DNA from 4 places in the Zoogloea sp. GW822-FHT05C07 genome. Region 2 is predicted to be linked to each of the others. Evidence: predicted binding sites of a transcription regulator. Region 2 holds the regulator's gene; each other region holds the start of a gene.
What was found. Region 2 encodes HrcA, which represses chaperone genes, less so after heat shock. Its sites were predicted from a motif close to TNTTAGCACTCNNNGNCNNNGAGTGCTAANA; they were not measured.
Positions count from the first base shown of each region.

Region 1: the regulator HrcA is predicted to act here: its motif matches at 1,942-1,972, upstream of rpoH (RNA polymerase sigma factor RpoH).
Region 3: the regulator HrcA is predicted to act here: its motif matches at 2,302-2,332, upstream of AC3QL2_RS23005 (co-chaperone GroES).
Region 4: the regulator HrcA is predicted to act here: its motif matches at 2,957-2,987, upstream of AC3QL2_RS14810 (co-chaperone GroES).

Region 1 covers NZ_CM179510.1:1,747,800-1,752,530, reverse strand. Annotated here, with positions in the region: gene AC3QL2_RS08330 (DUF2244 domain-containing protein) at 1-265, opposite strand, end outside; gene AC3QL2_RS08325 (SCO family protein) at 396-1,004, shown strand; gene rpoH (RNA polymerase sigma factor RpoH) at 1,063-1,917, opposite strand; gene AC3QL2_RS08315 (response regulator) at 2,253-3,440, shown strand; gene AC3QL2_RS08310 (hybrid sensor histidine kinase/response regulator) at 3,440-4,731, shown strand, end outside.
Region 2 covers NZ_CM179510.1:4,175,961-4,180,691, forward strand. Annotated here, with positions in the region: gene hemH (ferrochelatase) at 1-1,083, opposite strand, end outside; gene hrcA (heat-inducible transcriptional repressor HrcA) at 1,095-2,123, opposite strand; gene AC3QL2_RS19270 (NAD kinase) at 2,255-3,139, shown strand; gene recN (DNA repair protein RecN) at 3,166-4,731, shown strand, end outside.
Region 3 covers NZ_CM179510.1:5,001,112-5,005,842, forward strand. Annotated here, with positions in the region: gene AC3QL2_RS22995 (MFS transporter) at 1-140, shown strand, start outside; gene groL (chaperonin GroEL) at 228-1,862, opposite strand; gene AC3QL2_RS23005 (co-chaperone GroES) at 1,922-2,212, opposite strand; gene AC3QL2_RS23010 (DUF2325 domain-containing protein) at 2,590-2,907, shown strand; gene AC3QL2_RS23015 (methionine ABC transporter ATP-binding protein) at 3,032-3,877, shown strand; gene AC3QL2_RS23020 (methionine ABC transporter permease) at 3,870-4,535, shown strand; gene AC3QL2_RS23025 (MetQ/NlpA family ABC transporter substrate-binding protein) at 4,577-4,731, shown strand, end outside.
Region 4 covers NZ_CM179510.1:3,165,315-3,170,045, forward strand. Annotated here, with positions in the region: gene AC3QL2_RS14795 (efflux RND transporter permease subunit) at 1-353, opposite strand, end outside; gene AC3QL2_RS14800 (efflux RND transporter periplasmic adaptor subunit) at 366-1,523, opposite strand; gene AC3QL2_RS14805 (TolC family protein) at 1,520-2,782, opposite strand; gene AC3QL2_RS14810 (co-chaperone GroES) at 3,083-3,373, shown strand; gene groL (chaperonin GroEL) at 3,432-4,731, shown strand, end outside.

The DNA of each region.
Region 1 (4,731 bases), 2.4 Mb from region 2:
TGAGGCTGTCGTCGTCGAGCTGGATGGATTCGTAATCGGCGGCCTGGCGATCGATGGCGCGCAGCACGATGAAGAGTACGAGAAGTTCGAGGCCGGCGAAGGGAAGCACCAGCCACGCACCGGCCAACAGGAAGCCCGTGCTGACGATGAAGCTGGTGGCGAGGATCAGAGCGATCACGCCGCGCCGCAGTGTGGGGGTGAGTGAGCAGTTGGGGCGCGCGATCCAGGATCGCGCGCCCGCTGCCTCTTTCATTGTTATAGCCATGGCGTCTCCTCCAGGCCTCGTCTGCGTCTTTTTGACGCAGATCAAATTCTGGCGGCAGTGTAGCATCGCCTTCCCGTTTTGCAGTGCACTTTTTCAAAGCTCAGTTAATCTGGTCATAAGGATTTTTTAAATGTTTGCGTTGTTGCGATGCGGCATTGCTGGTTTGGCAGCACTTTGCGTGCTCACAGCCTGTTCGCCCGAGGGTAAGAGCGGGGCGCGGGAGAGTTTCGCCAGTACCGACATCACTGGTGCGAACTACGCGAACGGGTTCCGCCTGACGGATCACCGCGGGCAGCTGCGTACCCTGGCCGACTACAAGGGCAAGGTGGTGACCCTGTTCTTCGGCTACACCCAGTGCCCCGACGTGTGCCCGACCAACCTGCTCAACATGGCGCAGGTGATGCGTGAGCTGGGCCCGGATGCCGACAAGGTGCAGGTGCTTTTCGTGACCATCGACCCCGAGCGGGATACGCAGGAACTGCTGGCCCAATACGTGCCGGCCTTCGATCCGCGCTTCGTCGGCCTGTATGGCGACCTTGCCACGACGCAGGCGGTGGCGCGGGATTTCAAGGTGTTCTACCAGAAGCAGGGCGATGTGCAGGGCGGGCGCTACACGGTGGATCACTCGACCGGTACTTATGTCTACGATCCGCAGGGCCGGCTGCGCTTGTACATCAAGCATGGCGAGAAGCCGGCGGTGATCGTTGCCGACTTGAAGCGCCTGCTGGCCGGCAAGTAGCAAGAAAAAGGGCAGCCCGCAGGCTGCCCTTGGCAGGGATGGCGCGTGCGCCGGGCCGTCAGGCCAGCGCAACCAGGTGGCTGCGCATCTTCTGCATGGCCTTGGCCTCGATCTGGCGGATGCGCTCGGCGGACACGCCGTATTCGGCGGCCAGTTCGTGCAGCGTGGCGGCATCGCCTTCGGTCAGCCAGCGGCGTTGCACGATGGTCCGGCTGCGCTCGTCCAGGTTGGCCAGCGCTTCGTGCAGGCCCACGTCCTGCAGGCGTGAGGCCTGACGCTGGGCGATGACTTCGGAGGGCTCGGCGTGCGGGTCAGCCAGGTAGGCGATCGGCGCGAAGCGCTCTTCCTCGTCGTCAGGGCCGCTTTCCAGCGCCACGTCCTGGCCGGACAGGCGGGTTTCCATCTCGCGGACTTCTTCCGGCTTGACGCCCAGCTGATCGGCTACCGCCAGCACGTCCGCGCCCTGCAGCGTGTTGCTGCTGCTCTTCAGGCTGCGCAGGTTGAAGAACAGCTTGCGCTGGGCCTTGGTGGTGGCGATCTTGACCAGGCGCCAGTTCTTGACGATGTATTCGTGGATCTCGGCCTTGATCCAGTGGATCGCGAAGGACACCAAGCGCACGCCGCGGTCCGGGTCGAAACGCTTGACGGCCTTCATCAGGCCCACGTTGCCTTCCTGGATCAGGTCGGCGTGGGGCAGGCCGTAGCCGAGATAACCGCGCGCAATGGCGACCACCAGGCGCAGGTGGGACAGCACCAGCTTGCGCGCCGCTTCCAGATTCTCGTGTTCCCGGAAGCTGTGGGCGAGATCGGACTCTTCCTTCTCGGTCAGCAGCGGGATGCGATTCACACTCTGGATGTACTGGTCCAGACTGCCAACCGCGGACGGAACGGGAAACGACAGGGTTTGAGACATCGACGGCTACCTCCTTCGCGGCAATATTAGCACTCCCGTTCTGTGAGTGCTAAGGGGGGCGAATGGTTCCGCTGCTGATTATTTCTGCTGAGCTTATCAAGTTCCCGAGAGGTCGCTGGAGGCGCCGGGCAGCGGGCATCGGTGTACCTGGGGCAGCGAGGTTAAAGCCATAGGGCGCGCCGCCGTTAAGCCTTGCACAAAAAAAATGAACCGGTAATTCGGAAACGGGGCGGATACACTTCGGCCATGACAGGCGCGATTGCGGGGCGTGTTCCATCACGCCACCACAGCGCCCCTTGCCCGCGTCCCAGCGCCGCCGGGGTGGAGACTTCCTTATGAGCATTTACGCGAGTAGCGACAAGCCCGAGGCCCTTGCTGCCCGGCACACGATCCTGATCGTCGACGACACGCCGCAGAATCTGGCCGTACTGGGTGAGTTGTTGCAGCCCCATTACCGGGTGCGCGCCGCAAACTCCGGCGAGCGGGCGCTGCGGGCGGCCGCGCTCGCGCCGCGCCCCGACCTGATCCTGCTCGACGTGATGATGCCGGGCATGGATGGCTACCAGGTCATGGAGCACCTGCACGCCGACCCGGCCACGCGCAACATCCCGGTGATCTTCGTGACGGCCATGAACGCCGCCGAGAATGAGGAGCACGGCCTGGCCCTCGGGGCGGTGGATTACATCACCAAGCCGATCAACCCGGCCATCGTGCTGGCGCGGGTGCGCACCCACCTGGAACTCAAGCAGGCCCGCGACCGGCTGGCCAACGAGAATGAATGGCTGGAGCGCGAAGTCAGCCGGCGCATGAGCGAGAACCTGCTCGTGCAGGAGCTCAGCGTGCGCGCGCTGGCCTGCCTCAGCGAGGCCCGCGACAACGAGACCGGGCGGCACATCGTGCGTACCCAGACCTACGTGGATCTGCTGGCCCGCCACCTGGCGGAACACCCCCGTTTCAATCCGGCGCTGGGCGGCGCCCGCCTGGGCATGGTGGTGAAGGCCGCGCCGCTGCACGACATCGGCAAGGTCGGTATTCCCGACAGCATCCTGCTCAAGCGTGGCCGGCTGACCACCGACGAGTTCGAGATCATGAAGGCCCACCCGGCCATCGGCGCCGACGCCATCGACAAGGCCATGGCTCAGGCCCTCGAGAGTGCCGACGAGGCCTCCGCCGCCCAGGCCGGCGAGGCTTTCGCCTTCCTGTGCATTGCCCGCGAGATCGCGCTGGGCCACCACGAGAAATGGGACGGCAGTGGCTATCCGGCGGGCCATGCCGGCGATGCAATCCCGGTGTCGGCGCGCCTGATGGCGCTGGCCGACGTCTTCGATGCGCTGATGAGCCGGCGTATCTACAAGCCGCCGATGACGCTGGAAGAAACCACCCGGATCATCGTCGGCGGGCGTGGCACCCACTTCGACCCAGATGTGGTGGATGCCTTCCTGGCCTGCAGCGACCGCTTTGCCGACATCGCCATACGTTTCGCCGATCCCGATCCCGAGCCGGAGGTGGGCGGAGCCCACTAATGAAGCGCCATCTGCCCTATCCGTTGTTCCTTTTGCCGGCGGTGGTGGTCGCCATGCTGGCGGCTGGTTTCAATTTGTTCTCCCTGTACAGCCTGCAGGCCGATCGACAGCTCTTCGAGGCTTTGCGGACGCAGGGCGTCACTGCCCTGGTCGGGCACGTCGCGTTGTTTGGCGGTGGGCTGATGCTGGTGCTGTTGGGGTTGTGGGCCGTCATCATCTACTGGGTCACCCGTCGCCTGCATGGTTTGAGCGCCGTGCTGCAAGGGCTGGCGGCTGGACAGGTGAACCCGTCGGAGCTTGCCGAGGTGGAACGTCTGGGCGCTGATCCGCGCAGCGTGCTGCGCCGCCTGGCAAGGGCAGTGCTGGCCTTCCGGCAGGCGTTGATCACCCAGAGCGAGGTCCAGGCCGAACTCCACAAGCTGGTGATGGCCGTCGAGCAGAGCCCCGAGAGCATCGTGATCACCAACCTCGAGGCGAGCATCGAGTATGTGAACGAGGCCTTTGCACGTAATACGGGCTACTCCCGTCAGGAAGCCATCGGCCAGAACCCCAACATGCTGCAGTCGGGGCTCACCCCGAAGTCGACCTACGACAGCATGTGGGAAGCTCTGGCGCACGGGGATACCTGGCGCGGCGAGCTTATAAACCGGCGCAAGGACGGCAGCGAATACGTGGAGCTGGCCAACATCGCGCCGGTGCGCCAGGCGGATGGCCGCATCACCCACTACGTGGCGATCAAGGAAGACATCACCGAGAAGAAGCGCAACGCGGAGGAACTGGAGCACTACCGCGCCCACCTGGAGCAACTGGTGGCCGAACGCAGCGCGGAAGTGATCGTCGCCATGGAGGCGGCGGAGGCGGCCAGCCGCAGCAAGAGCGAGTTCCTGGCCAACATGAGTCACGAGATCCGCACGCCGATGAACGCGATCATCGGCCTGACCCACCTGCTGCGGCGCGATCTCGACGAGCCGCGCCACATCGACCGCCTGTCCAAGATTTCCGGTGCCGCCCATCATCTGCTGGGGATCATCAACGACATTCTCGACCTGTCCAAGATCGAGGCCGGCCGCCTCGAGCTGGAGTCCGTCGATTTCGAGGTCGCGCGGGTCATCGACAACGTGATCAGCTTGATCCGCGACAAGGCCGAGGCCAAGCGCCTCGCGGTGCACGCCGACCTGCGGGATGTGCCGCCGCTGCTGCGCGGGGACGGCCTGCGCCTGCAGCAGATCCTGCTCAACTTCGCCAGCAATGCGGTCAAGTTCACCGAGCACGGCGAGATCGTCCTGCGCGC
Region 2 (4,731 bases):
GGCACGGGCACGCTCCGCCTGGTGGGTCAGTTCGTCCCGGTCCGGGCGGGCGTCGTCTAGCCAGTGGCCCAGCTGGCGGAGGCTCAGCTTCATCAAGGCTTCGATCCAGTCCTGTCGTTCGTTCAGGCAGGGAATGTAGCTGAAGCGCTGGCCGCCGGCGTGAAGGAAGGTCTCCCGGCATTCCATGTTGATTTCTTCGAGTGTCTCGAGGCAGTCGGACACGAAGCCCGGGCACATGACGTCTACGGATGAAGCGGTCTTGTTGCGCGCCAGTTGCTCCAGCGTGGGCTGCGTGTACGGGGTAAGCCACTCGGCCTTGCCGAAGCGCGACTGGAAGCTGACGATGACGCGCTCCTCGGGCAACTGCAGGGCCTCGCGCAGCAGGCGGGCGGTCTTGTGGCATTCGCAGTGATAGGGGTCGCCCAGGTCCAGGCTGCGGCGCGGAATGCCGTGGAAGCTGAGGACGAGCTTGTCGGCCTGCCCCTCTTTCTTCCAGTGATCGCGCACCGACTGGGCCAGCGCTGCGATGTAGCCCGGGTCGTCGCCGAAGCTGCGTACGTAGCGGATTTCCGGGAGGTTGCGCCAATGGCGCAGGCAGTCGGCCACGTCGTCGATGACCGTCGCGGTCGTGCTGGCGGCGAACTGCGGGTAGAGCGGGACGACGAGGATGCGGTTGCAGCCGGCGCTGCGCAGTGCATCGAGCTGCTTGCGGATGGACGGCTGGCCGTAACGCATGGCCCAGCTCACCTGCAGGTCAGGCTGGCCTGCATGGGTCAGGAAGCCGGCCAGCAGCTTTGCCTGTTTTTCGGTATGGACCTTGAGCGGCGAGCCTTCATCGGTCCACACGCTGGCGTACTTGGCGGCGGACTTGGCGGGCCGGGTGCGCAGGATGATGCCGTTGAGGATCGGCCACCAGATGAGGCGCGGAATCTCGACGACCCGCGGGTCGGACAGGAACTGCTTCAGATAGGGGCGGAGCGCGTCGGCGCTTGCCGCGGCGGGTGTGCCGAGATTGACCAGCAGGATGCCGATGCGGGGTGTCTGGCCATGGGTGTGGGCTGGCTCCTGCCAGTATCTGGACATGGCGGCTTTCGTCAGTTGTGGCCCGAAAGGGCGCTGGTTAGGAGGCGGGCGGTGACGTCGACGATCGGGATCACTCGTTCGTAAGCCATGCGGGTCGGGCCGATGACGCCGACGGAGCCGACCAGCTGGCCGTCCACTTCGTAGGGTGCGGTGATGACGCTGCAGTCGTCGAGGGGACTCAGCCCGCTCTCGCCACCGATGAAGATCTGCACGCCCTGGGCGCGATTGGAGATGTCGAGGAGCTGCATGAGGCCGGTCTTCTGTTCGAACAGTTTGAAGAGTTCGCGCAGGCGGGCCATGTTGGAGGACAGGTCTTCCGCGTCGAGCAGGTTGGTTTCGCCGGAGATCACGTAGGTGCTCTGGGTTTCCTCGAGGGCTTCGCTGCCGGCTTCGACGGCCGCGCTCATGAGGTCGGTCATGTCGGAGCGGAGCTGCTTGAGTTCGTCCTGGATGCGCGTGCGGATCTCGGGAAACGCCAGGCCGGCAAAGTGCTGGTTGAGGTAATTGGCGGCGGTGACCAGTTCGGCCGGGTTGTAGTGGCGCTTGGTGAACAGGATCCGGTTCTGTACGTCGCCACCGGTGGTGACGAGGATCAGCAGGACACGGGTTTCCGACAGGCTGACGAACTCGATCTGGCGGATCTTGATGGCGTCCTGCTTCGGGGAGATCACGACGCCAGCAAAGTGGGTGAGGCCTGACAGCAGCTGGGAGGCGGCATTGATGACCCGCTGCGGCTCGCCGGGCTGGATCTGGCCCTTGATCTCCCGCATCTGGCCCAGGTCGATGGGCTGCACCGTGAGCAGGCTGTCGACGAAGAAACGATAGCCGCGCGCCGTGGGCACGCGGCCGGCCGAAGTGTGCGGGCTGGTGATGAAGCCGAGCTCTTCCAGGTCCGACATCACATTGCGCACCGTTGCCGGGGACAGTTTGAGCCCGGAATGGCGTGACAGGGCACGCGAACCGACCGGCTGGCCTTCGGCGATATAGTGCTCCACAAGGGTCTTGAGGAGGATTTGCGAACGTTGGTCGAGGCTGGTCATGGCGGAAGGCTCGGAGAGACGCTGGGATTCTAAGGAAGGGACGCGCTCATGAGAAGCATGAATGGTGCCGGTTGGTTCTGTTTTGTCTTGGCCGCCTGCGGCGTCCGTGAATAATGTGGTTTAATCGGCGCATGACCTGTGAGTTCAAGACGATTGCGCTGATCGGCAAGTATCAGAGCCCCGAGGTGGCTGAAGCGGTGCTTCGGCTGGCCAATCATTTGCGCGGCCTGGGGCTTCAGGTGCTGATCGAACAGGGGACAGCCAGTTCCACCGGGCTGACGGCGGGTTTCTCGGTCGCCAGCTACGAGGAAATCGGTGTTCAGGCCGATCTTGCGGTCGTACTTGGGGGCGATGGCACGCTTCTCAATAGTGCATGCCGGCTGGCTGAGTACGAGGTACCGTTGGTCGGCGTCAATCAGGGGCGGCTCGGCTTCCTGACCGACATCTCCCGGGAGGTCGCGCTGGAAAAGATCAGCGAGGTGCTCGAAGGGCGGTATTCGGAAGAAAGCCGCGTGCTGCTCGACGCCGAAGTGCTCCGCAATGGAAAGCGCGTGTTTCATACGGTGGCGCTCAATGATGTGGTGGTCAATAAGGGCGATCTCGGGCGCATGATCGAGTTCGATCTGCGTATCGACGGAGAGTTCGTCTATACCCAGCGTTCGGACGGCATGATCATTTCGACGCCGACCGGTTCGACGGCCTACGCGCTGTCGGCCAATGGCCCGATCCTGCATCCGAGCGTGGACGGCATCGCGCTGGTGCCGATGTGCCCTCATACGCTGACTGCGCGTCCCATCACGCTGCCGGACCGCTGCCGCATCGAGATCGTGCTGCTGCCGCCGCACGACTCCCGCGTGCACTTTGATGGACAGACACGTTACGACACACGGGCGGGCGATACTCTGCAGATCACCCGATCGCCCCACCGGGTTCGCCTGTTGCATCCGGTGGGCTACAGTTATTTCGCCATGCTGCGTGAAAAGCTGCACTGGAGCTCCGCGCCCCGCCACGGCTGACCTGCTCAAATTTCCTCTCTGCCTTCATGCTGCGTCATCTTTCCATTCGCGATTTTGTCATCGTCGATCAACTCGAGCTCGAGTTCGAGGCCGGTTTTGGTGCATTGACCGGCGAGACCGGCGCGGGCAAATCGATCCTGCTGGATGCCCTGGGGTTGGTGCTGGGCGGCAAGGCCGAGAGCGGGGTTGTCCGGACCGGGCAGGCCAAGGCGGAGATTCTCGCCGAATTCGACCTCCCGGAAGATGGCGCGTTGCGGGACTGGCTGGTCGAACAGGAGCTGGATTCCGGTGACGGCTCGGTGCTGATGCGGCGGGTCATCGACAGCGGCGGGCGCTCCAAGACATGGCTCAACGGCGTTCCCGTTGTGCTGGCCCAGATGCGGGCCGCCGGGGAGTGGCTGGCGGATATTCACGGCCAGCACGCCCATCATGCGCTATTGCGTACGGATGCCCAGCTGGAACTGGTGGATGCTCATGGCGGCCTGTCCGGGCAGGCATCCGAAGTGGCCGACTTGTATCGTGCCTGGTCCGCTCTGCGACGGGCGCGGGAGGTGGCGGAGCACGGGGCCTTGAGCACCGAGAGGGAGCGCGAACTGCTGGCCTGGCAGGTCAGTGAATTGCGTGAACTGGCCTTCGATCCTCATGAGTGGGCGACGCTCAACCAGGAACAGACCCGCCTGGCTCATGCGGCAGGATTGATTGCGGGCAGCACGGAGGTGCTGGAAGGCCTGGCGGACGGCGACTATGCGCTGGTCTCGCAACTCGATCACCTGCTCGCACGGGTGGCGGATATGGCGCAGCACGACGGGCAGCTTGCCGACGTGCAGGAGCTGCTGGGCAGCGCGAGCATCCAGCTCGACGAAGCCCTGCATGCGATGCGCCGCTATCGGGACCGGCTCGACGTGGATCCGGAGCGCCTTGCGGAGATCGATCAGCGTATCCAGGCGGTAACCGGCATGGCGCGCAAGCACAAGGTGGCGCCCGAGGCCTTGCCCGATCTGCAGGCCGATAGTGTGCTGCGCCTGGAGCGCCTCACGCGGGAGGCCGATCCAGAGGCGCTGGCCCGAGAGGAGTCGGCCGCAAAAGCGCGCTTCATGGAGGCTGCCGGACGCTTGTCAGTGGCGCGCCGAAGCGTGGCGGAGGCACTGTCGGCGGCGGTGACCGATGCAATGCAGTCGCTGGCGATGGCCGGCGCGTGCTTTGAGATTGCCGTCCGACCGGTGGAGGAGGGCTGTGCCAGCGGGCTTGAGACGGTGGAGTTCCTGGTCACGGCCAACGCCAGCCAGCCGCTGCGTTCCCTCGCCAAGGTTGCATCGGGCGGGGAGTTGTCACGGATCGGTCTGGCGATCCAGGTCATTGCGAGTCGCAACGCGGCTACGCCAACGCTGATCTTCGACGAGGTCGATGTCGGTATCGGCGGGCGGGTGGCCGAGATCGTCGGACGCCTGCTCAAGCAGATAGGGAGTGATCGCCAGGTGCTGTGCGTGACCCACCTGCCCCAGGTGGCGGCTCAGGCCGACTGGCAGTGGACCATCTCGAAGGAAACCCGTGATGGCCAGACGCTTTCCCGCGTAAAGCGCCTGACGCCTGCC
Region 3 (4,731 bases), 830 kb from region 2:
CGCTCGGCGTCTCAGCAGGCGGGCTGCTCTACGAAACCCGCGGTGCGCTGATGGTCTTTGGCCTGGCGGCCAGCGTGATGGTGCCGCTGGGGGCCGTCTTCGCCGTGCTGCTCCGGCGGCACCACCGGCGCACGGCTTGATTGCCCAGCGGCTGATGGACACAAAAAAGCCGGCCCCGAAGGGCCGGCCGTCACGAGCAGGGGGGCTGCCGTGAGGTGATCAGCGGATCAGAAGCCGCCGCCGAAGCCTTCCGGATGGTGGCCGGGAGGCACGGCCGCCTTGTCGTCCGGCAGTTCGGCGACGATGGCGTCGGTGGTGAGGATCAGCGCCGCCACAGACGCGGCGTTCTGCAGCGCGGAGCGGGTGACCTTGGCCGGATCGAGCACGCCTTGCTCGACCAGGTCGCCGTAGGTGCCGTTGCCGGCGTTGTAGCCGAAGTTGCCGTCGCCCTCGATGACCTTGTTGACCACCACCGAGGCTTCGTCGCCGGCATTGGCGACGATCTGGCGCAGGGGCTCCTCGACGGCGCGCAGCACGATCTTGATGCCTGCATCCTGGTCGTGGTTGTCGCCCTTGAGCTCGGAGATGGCCTTGCGGGCGCGCAGAAGCGCCACGCCGCCGCCGGGCACCACGCCTTCTTCTACCGCCGCACGGGTGGCGTGCAGCGCGTCTTCCACGCGGGCCTTCTTCTCCTTCAGCTCGACTTCAGTGGCCGCGCCGACCTTGATCACCGCCACGCCGCCGGCCAGCTTGGCCTTGCGCTCCTGCAGCTTCTCCTTGTCGTAGTCGGAGGTGGCTTCGGCGATCTGCGCATCGATGATGCCCACGCGGGCCTTGATGGCGTCGGCGCTGCCGAGGCCGTCCACCACGGTGGTGTTTTCCTTGCCGACTTCGATGCGCTTGGCCTGGCCGAGGTCGTCCAACGTGGCCTTGTCCAGCGTCAGGCCGACTTCCTCGGCGATCACGCGGCCACCGGTCAGGATGGCGATGTCTTCCAGGATAGCCTTGCGGCGGTCGCCGAAGCCCGGCGCCTTGACGGCGACAACCTTCAGGATGCCGCGGATGGTGTTGACCACCAGCGTCGCCAGGGCTTCGCCTTCCACGTCCTCGGCGATGATCAACAGCGGCCGGCCGGCCTTGGCCACTTGTTCCAGCACCGGCAGCAGGTCGCGGATGTTGGAGATCTTCTTGTCGAACAGCAGGATGAACGGATCGTCCAGCGCGGCGATCTGCTTGTCCGGGTTGTTGATGAAGTAGGGCGACAGGTAGCCGCGGTCGAACTGCAGGCCTTCCACCACGTCCAGTTCGTTGGCCAGGGACTTGCCGTCTTCCACGGTGATCACGCCGGACTTGCCGACGCGGTCGATGGCGTCGGCGATGATCTGGCCGATGTCGGCGTCGGAGTTGGCGGAGATGGCGCCGACCTGGGCGATTTCCTTGCTGGTGGTGGTCGGGCGGGCGATGTTCTTGATCTCTGCGACGATGGCGACGACAGCCTTGTCGATGCCGCGCTTGAGATCGGTGGGGTTGTAGCCGGCGGCCACGTACTTGAAGCCTTCACGCACGATGGCCTGGGCCAGCACGGTGGCGGTGGTGGTGCCGTCGCCGGCGTTGTCGGAGGTCTTGGACGCGACTTCCTTCACCAGTTGCGCGCCGATGTTCTCGTACTTGTCCTTCAGTTCGATTTCCTTGGCGACGGACACACCGTCCTTGGTCACCGTCGGGGCGCCGAAGGCACGCTCCAGGACCACGTTGCGGCCCTTGGGGCCGAGGGTGACCTTGACCGCGTCGGCCAGGATGTTGACGCCGACGACGATGCGGGCACGGGCGTCGTCGCCGAAGAGGACTTTCTTGGATGCCATGAGTGGAGAGCTCCTGATTCTTGATGTCTTGTGGTGTTGTCGGGTGCGAGGCTGAAGAATCAGCCTTCGATGATCGCGATGACGTCTTCCTCGCGCAGCACGAGGGCGTCGCTGCCGTTGATCTTGACGGCCTGGCCGGCGTATTTGCCGAACAGCACGCGGTCGCCGACCTTGACGGCCAGCGGACGCAGCTCGCCGCTGTTAAGCAGCTTGCCGTTGCCGACAGCCAGCACTTCACCCTGATCGGGCTTTTCACCGGCGCTGTCGGGGATGACGATGCCGCTGGCGGTGGTGCGCTCCGGATCGAGGCGCTTGACGATGACGCGGTCGTAGAGCGGACGAATGGCCATTTTTCTGAGTTCTCCGTTGCGTGATTTGAACAATCCGGCCGGCCTGCGATGGCAGGGCTGCGGCCTTGGACTGCCTATCGCAAGGGCAATGCCAGCACTCGACGCCTTTGATTGCTAACAGAAATCCTCTCGGCCGCAGCGCAGGTGCTGTTGAAATTTCAGCAGCAATGCTCTCCAGCTGCCCTTATGGCAGCACTTCTTGGCCTTCATGAATAAGCGTGAATTCAAAATATTCAATAGCTTAGCTGCGCTGCTGGAATAGCGCCTATGCCCCGTCCGGCTGCAATGCATATCGAAAGAATTTGGTTTGGTGCGCTGCGGGGCCGCGACACACTCACGTCATTCGTGCTGCGGCACGCTTTGAAGGAGTCGCCGATATGCAGGCAGTGATCGTGGGAGCGGACCGCATCGAAGGTATCCGCAGTGAAATCCTGCGGGTGGCCGACCAGTTCGGCATCAAGCAGATCGACCATTGGACAGGCCGCAAGGCTTCCGAGAACCGGCGCCAGCTGTCGCGCCGTACCGGCCTGGTGGTCTTCATGTGCGACCGCGCCAATCACATGCTGATGCGCAATGTGCGCAAGCAGGCCGAAGACCTGGGCATTCCCATGGTGTTCTGCCGGCATTCCGCCACCGAAGTGCGCGAACGGCTCGACGACCTGAGCTGCGCCCGTTGCGCGCATCGCAAGCAGTAAGAAAAAGCCCGCCGAGGGTGGAAAGCTATCCACCGCGGCGCTGTAAAGCTCAGCAGGATTACTTGGTTCGGGAGCGGGCAGGGCGGCGCTAGAGTCGCCCCATCGCTTCATTTTGCATACAGCCATGTCCCGAACCAGCGAGCCTTTGCCAGCCTCACCGGCCATTGAATTGCGCGGCGTCTCCCGCCGTTTCACCGATCCGGGTGGGCAGAGCGTCGGCGTCCAGCCGACCAGCTTGGCGGTACCCGCCGGCGAGATCCACGGCATCATCGGCTTCTCGGGCGCCGGCAAATCCACGCTGCTGCGCCTGGTCAATCTGCTCGAACGCCCTGATGCGGGCGAGGTGATCGTGCACGGCCAGGACCTGACCCGCCTGTCCGCGCCGGCGCTGCGCCAGGCGCGCCACCGCATCGGCATGATCTTCCAGCACTTCAACCTGCTGCATAACCTCACGGTGGCCGAGAACGTCGCGCTGCCGATGCGCCTGTCCGGCGAGCCGGCGGCGCGAATCCGCGAACGCGTGGCGGCCTGCCTCGACTTCGTCGGCCTTGCCGCCAAGGCCGACGTACATCCCGGCCGCCTGTCCGGCGGACAGAAGCAGCGCGTCGCAATCGCCCGCGCGCTGGCGCCCGAGCCCCATGTGCTGCTCGCCGACGAACCGACTTCCGCGCTGGACCCACGGACCACGCTGGACCTGCTCGGCGTGCTGGCCGACGCCAACCGGCGCTTCGGTGTGACGATCCTGCTGGTCAGCCACGAGATGGAAGTCATCCGCCGCCTGTGCCATCGCGTGTCAGTGATGGAGGCGGGGCAGATCGTCGAACAGCTCGACATCGCCGATGGCCGTATCCCGGAAGGCTCGCTCCTGGGCGGCTGGCTGGCGGAGTTCGGCGGGGCGGCGGGCGGTGCTTCGTCCGCGCCGATTGAGCCCGCGCCCCATCACCTCGCCCAGGAGAGCGCCCATGCTTGAGACCCTCGAAGAACTGCTGCCGGAGATCCTCAAGGCCACCGGCGAAACCCTGCTGATGATGGGCATCTGCCTGTCGGCGGCCCTCGTGCTGGGCGGCGCCCTCGGGCTGCTGGTCTTCCTCACCAGCCGGGGCCAGGCGCTGGAGCGCTACCGGGCCTTCAACCTGCTGGCCAACGGCGTCATCAACGTCGTGCGCTCCTTCCCCTTCATCATCCTGCTGGTGGCGATCTCGCCCTTCACGCGGGTCGTGGCCGGCACGTCCATCGGGCCGCTGGCGGCCAGCGTGCCGCTGTCCATCGCCGCCATCTTCTATTTCGCGCGCCTCATCGAGCAGACCCTGCGCGACGTGCCGCGAGGCGTCATCGAAGCGGCCGAAGCGATGGGCGCCTCGCCGCTGCAGATCGTGCGCCACGTGCTGCTCGTCGAGGCCCGTTCCGGCCTGGTGCTGGCAGTCACCGTGCTGGCGGTGAGCTTCCTGTCCTACTCGGCGGTGGCCGGCGTGGTGGGCGGCGGCGGCATCGGCGACCTGGCCATCCGCTACGGCTACTACCGCTTCCAGACCGATGTGATGCTGATCACCATCGTCCTGCTCGTGGCCCTCGTGCAGAGCATCCAGTTTCTCGGCCAGTGGCTGGCCCGGCGCGTGGACAAGCGCTGACCCCTCAAGAATTCGATCCAGACAAAACAGGAGAACACAGCATGAATGCCTCTCGACGTCAGTTCGGCCTGCGGGCACTGCACATTGCCGCCGTCCTCGGCGTGGCCGCCAGCCTGGGCCTCGGCCACGGCAACGCCCACGCGCAGGAAAAGAAGACCCTGACCCTCGGCGCCACCGCCGGCTCCAACTTCGACCA
Region 4 (4,731 bases), 1.0 Mb from region 2:
TTGACGGTCTGCAGGCGCTCCAGCACCTGTTGGCGGGCGAAGTAGTCGGCGGTCTTCTCATTGAAGGTGAGGGTGACTACCGACAGGCCGGTGATCGACACGGAGCGCAGCTGGGTCATGCCCGGCACGCCGCTCATCTCGCGCTCGATCGGCAGCGTGACGGTGCGTTCGACCTCTTCCGGCGCCTGGCCGATGGCCTGGGTGACGACCTGGACCTGCACGTCCTGCACGTCCGGGAAGGCCTCGATGGAGATCTGGCTGAAGGAATACAGGCCGTAAATGAGCAGAGCCAGCGCGGCGATGATGACGAAGGCGCGCTGGCGCAGGACCGCGGTGATGATGGAGTCGAACATGCCGGGGCGTCCTTAGCGGGAGCTGCTGGCCAGTTCGGCGTTGAGGAGCAGGGCGCCGACGCCGACCACCTTCTCACCGGCCTTGATGCCCTGCCAGACGTAGGCCAGGCTGCGGGTCTGCACGGCGAGGGTGACCTCGCGCTTCTCGAAGACGCCCGGCTCCCGTTCGACGAACACGTAGTTCTTGACGCCTTCCACCAGCAGCGCGCCGGTCGGGATCTTCGGCAGCTCGCCCTGGTTGTCGGCGAGGATGCCGACCTTGGCGTACATCTCGGGCTTCAGCAGCCCTTCCTTGTTGTCGACGGCGACCCGCGCCTGCACGCGGCGGGTCTGCGGATCGAGGGTCGGCGCGACGCGCACGACCTTGCCCTCGAAGCTGCGGTGCGGATAGGCGGAGACTTCGACTTGAGCGGATTTGCCGACGGTGACCAGCGGCAGATCACGCTCCGGGACGTCGACGAGGACCGACAGACGGCTCATGTCCGTGATGACGAACAACGGCTCGTCGGCGTCGGGGCGGACTTCCATCGCCGGGTTGATGCGGCGGGTAGCAACGATGCCGGCAATCGGTGCGCGCAACACGTAACGCTCGCCGCCCTGGGCGACGCCGCTGCCCGGCGTCAGGTTGGCGAGGCGCAGGCGGGCCCGTTCGACCTCGGCCTGGGCCTGGTGCCAGTCGGACTGCGCTGCTTCGAGATCGCGCTTGGGGACGACTTCCGCATCGAACAGGCTCTTGGCGCGTTCGAAGGCGGCCTTCTTCTGGCTGGCGTCGGCTTTGGCCTTGGCCAGGTCGGCGGCGGCGGTGCCCAGCTCGGGCGCGTCGAGGACGGCGAGAACCTGGCCGGCCTTGACCTGGTCGCCGACGTTGGCGCTGATCTCCAGCACGCGTCCGGCGATCGGCGCGAACAGGCGGGCGGTGGCGTTCTCGTCATAGACCACGCGGGCAGCGAGGGGCTCGTCCAGCGGCACCGGCGCGGCTTCGGCCCGTTCGACCTTGATCTGGGCCAGCTGCGGGGCGGCGGTCGGGAAGCGCAGTACGCCGGGCTCGGCCGACGGTTTCATGACCACCGGTTCGGCGGCGCTTTCTTCGGTGCCGTTGTGGAAATACACATAGGCGCCGCCAGCAGCGGCAGCCACGGCCAGGGCGATGACGATCAGTCGGGTTTTCATTGCGGGGTTTCTCCGGCCAGGCGCAGCAGCATGGCGGCGCGGGCGAGGTCGGCGCGGGCCTGGATGGCCTCGATGCGGGTGGTGCGCAGGGTGCGCTGGGTGTCGAGATAGTCGGTGAGGCTCATGCCGCCCTTCTGGATGGCGATGTCGGCGCCCCGGCCGGCCCGTTCGGCGGCTGGCAGCACGACGTCGCGGATGCGCGTGAAGCGCGCCGCGCTGGCTGCCTGTTCGGCGCGCAGGCGGGCCTGCTCGCCGCCGACGCCGGCCTGGGTGGCGACGAGCTGCTGTTCGGCAGCGACGTAGTCGGCTTCGCTCTTGGCGATGTCGCCACGGTAGTCGTAGCCGAGGAACAGCGGGATGGACACGCTGAGGCCGTAGGCGTTTTCGGGAACCGTGCTGTTCGGATTGACCGGCGTGTGTTCGTACTGCACGCCGATCGACACGTCGCGGGTGCGCTGGGCGCGGGCCACGTCGCGCATTGCGTTGGCTTGTTCGACGCGCTGGCGGGCGGCAACGACGTCGTAGCGCTCGCCAGCGTTCGATGCGCCCGGTGCCGGCAGGGCATCGGCCCCGGGCCATTCGTCGGTGGTCTCGACGCGATCGGCGGGAACGCGGTTGCCGAGCAGCAGCGCCAGCGCGACACGGGCGCGGGACAGGTCCAGTTCGGCCTGCACGGCGTCGTTGGCGACGCGGGCGGCGTCGGCGGAGAAACGGGCCACGTCCACCCCGGCCAGGTCGCCGGCCTTGCCGCGCAGCTCGGCGGCGTCGGCGGCGCGGCGGGCGAGGGCCGCGTTCTCGTCGGCGATGCGGCGGATCTCGCGGGCCGCGCGCAGGTCGAGCCAGGCGTTGGCCAGGTCGATGCGGGCCAGGCGGATGGTGTTGTCCAGGTCGGCCTGGGTGGCGGTCAGGTTGCTTTCCGCGGCACGCAGGCGCAGCGCGCGCTTGTCGCCGCGCTCGAACACCTGGTCGATGCGCACGACGTTGTCGGTGGGGCGCTTCCAGTAGCCGCCGCTGCCTTTCGCGCCTGGATCGACGGAGGTGGCGCCAACGGTCAGCTGCGGGTTCGGTCGGGCCGCTGCGATGTCGATGCCGGCACGGGCGCCGGCCAGTGACGCGCGGGCCTGGACGATGGCCGGATTGGCCTCGAGGAGCAGGCGGTCAGCGTCGGCAAGGCCCAGAGGCTGGATGTCGGCGGCCTGCACCAGGCAGGGGAGGGGCAGCGCAAGGGCGGCCAGGATGAAGCAGGAACGGGAACGCATGCCGGAATCCGGGATGGGACAGTGACCTAAGTCTAGAAAGACTTTCTGTCGATGAACTTACTTTTTTCTTGCACGGAGCTTGCAGAGTGTTTCCTGGCGAAGGCCGTGCTCCGCATATGAAGGAAGTAAAAAAGCTGTGCACGCAGACTTGAAAAGCGTTCTGGGCGACCCTATTATTAGCACTCGTCGGGGCTGAGTGCTAACAAGCATCGTCCCCGGTCCTCGCCAAGACCTGAATTGGCCAATGCATTTTTCCGTCGGGCAGCCTTGCCCGGTTTGAAACGAGTAGGAGATCTATAGATGAACATCCGTCCCTTGCATGATCGCGTGATCGTCAAGCGCGTTGAAGCCGAGCGCACCACTTCCAGCGGCATCGTGATCCCCGATTCCGCCGGCGAGAAGCCCGATCAGGGCGAGATCCTGGCTGTCGGCCACGGCAAGATCCTCGAGAGTGGCGAAGTGCGCAAGATGGACGTCAAGGTTGGCGACCGTGTCCTGTTCGGCAAGTACGCCGGCCAGACCGTCAAGGTCGATGGTCAGGAACTGCTGGTCATGCGCGAAGAAGACATCATGGGCGTGCTCGAGGCCTGAGCCTCGCTACCCGCGTCTTCCCCCAGTCCCTAGATAAAGAATTCCGGAGAAACACTAAATGGCAGCTAAAGAAGTCAAGTTTGGCGATTCCGCTCGCGCCCGCATGGTTGAAGGCATCAACGTCCTGGCCGACGCGGTCAAGGTGACCCTGGGCCCCAAGGGCCGCAACGTGGTGCTCGAGCGCTCCTTCGGCGCCCCGACCGTGACCAAGGACGGTGTGTCCGTGGCCAAGGAAATCGAGCTGAAGGACAAGTTCGCCAACATGGGTGCCCAGATGGTCAAGGAAGTCGCTTCCAAGACCTCCGACATCGCCGGTGACGGCACCACCACCGCCACTGTGCTGGCCCAGTCCATCGTTCGCGAAGGCATGAAGTTCGTTGCCGCCGGCATGAACCCGATGGACCTCAAGCGCGGCATCGACAAGGCTGTCGTGGCCACGCTGGAAGAGCTGCGCAAGCTGTCCAAGCCCTGTTCCACCAACAAGGAAATCGCCCAGGTTGGCTCCATCTCCGCCAACTCTGATTCCTCCATCGGTGACATCATCGCCAACGCGATGGAAAAGGTCGGCAAGGAAGGCGTCATCACTGTTGAAGACGGCAAGAGCCTGAACAACGAACTCGACGTCGTCGAAGGCATGCAGTTCGACCGCGGCTACCTGTCCCCCTACTTCATCAACAATCCGGACAAGCAGGTTGCCATCCTGGACAACCCCTTCGTCCTGCTGTTCGACAAGAAGATCTCCAACATCCGCGACCTGCTGCCGGTTCTCGAGCAAGTCGCCAAGGCTGGCCGTCCGCTGCTGATCATCGCTGAAGACGTCGATGGCGAAGCCCTGGCCACCCTGGTGGTGAACAACATCCGCGGCATCCTGAAGACCTGTGCCGTCAAGGCTCCGGGCTTCGGCGACCGTCGCAAGGCCATGCTGGAAGACATCGCCGTGCTGACCGGCGGCCAGGTGATCGCCGAAGAAGTCGGCCTGACCCTCGAAAAGGCCACCCTGGACGACCTCGGCCAGGCCAAGCGCATCGAAGTGGGCAAGGAAAACACCACCCTCATCGACGGCGCCGGCGTTGCCGAGCGCATTGAAGCCCGCGTCAAGCAGATCCGCGTGCAGATCGAGGAAGCCACTTCCGACTACGACCGTGAAAAGCTGCAAGAGCGCGTGGCCAAGCTGGCCGGCGGTGTTGCCGTGATCAAGGTTGGCGCTGCCACCGAAGTCGAAATGAAGGAAAAGAAGGCTCGCGTGGAAGACGCGCTGCACGCCACCCGTGCTGCCGTTGAAGAAGGCATCGTCCCCGGCGGCGGCGTTGCGCTGCTGCGTGCCCGCGCCAACCTGGCCGGCCTGAAGGGCGACAACC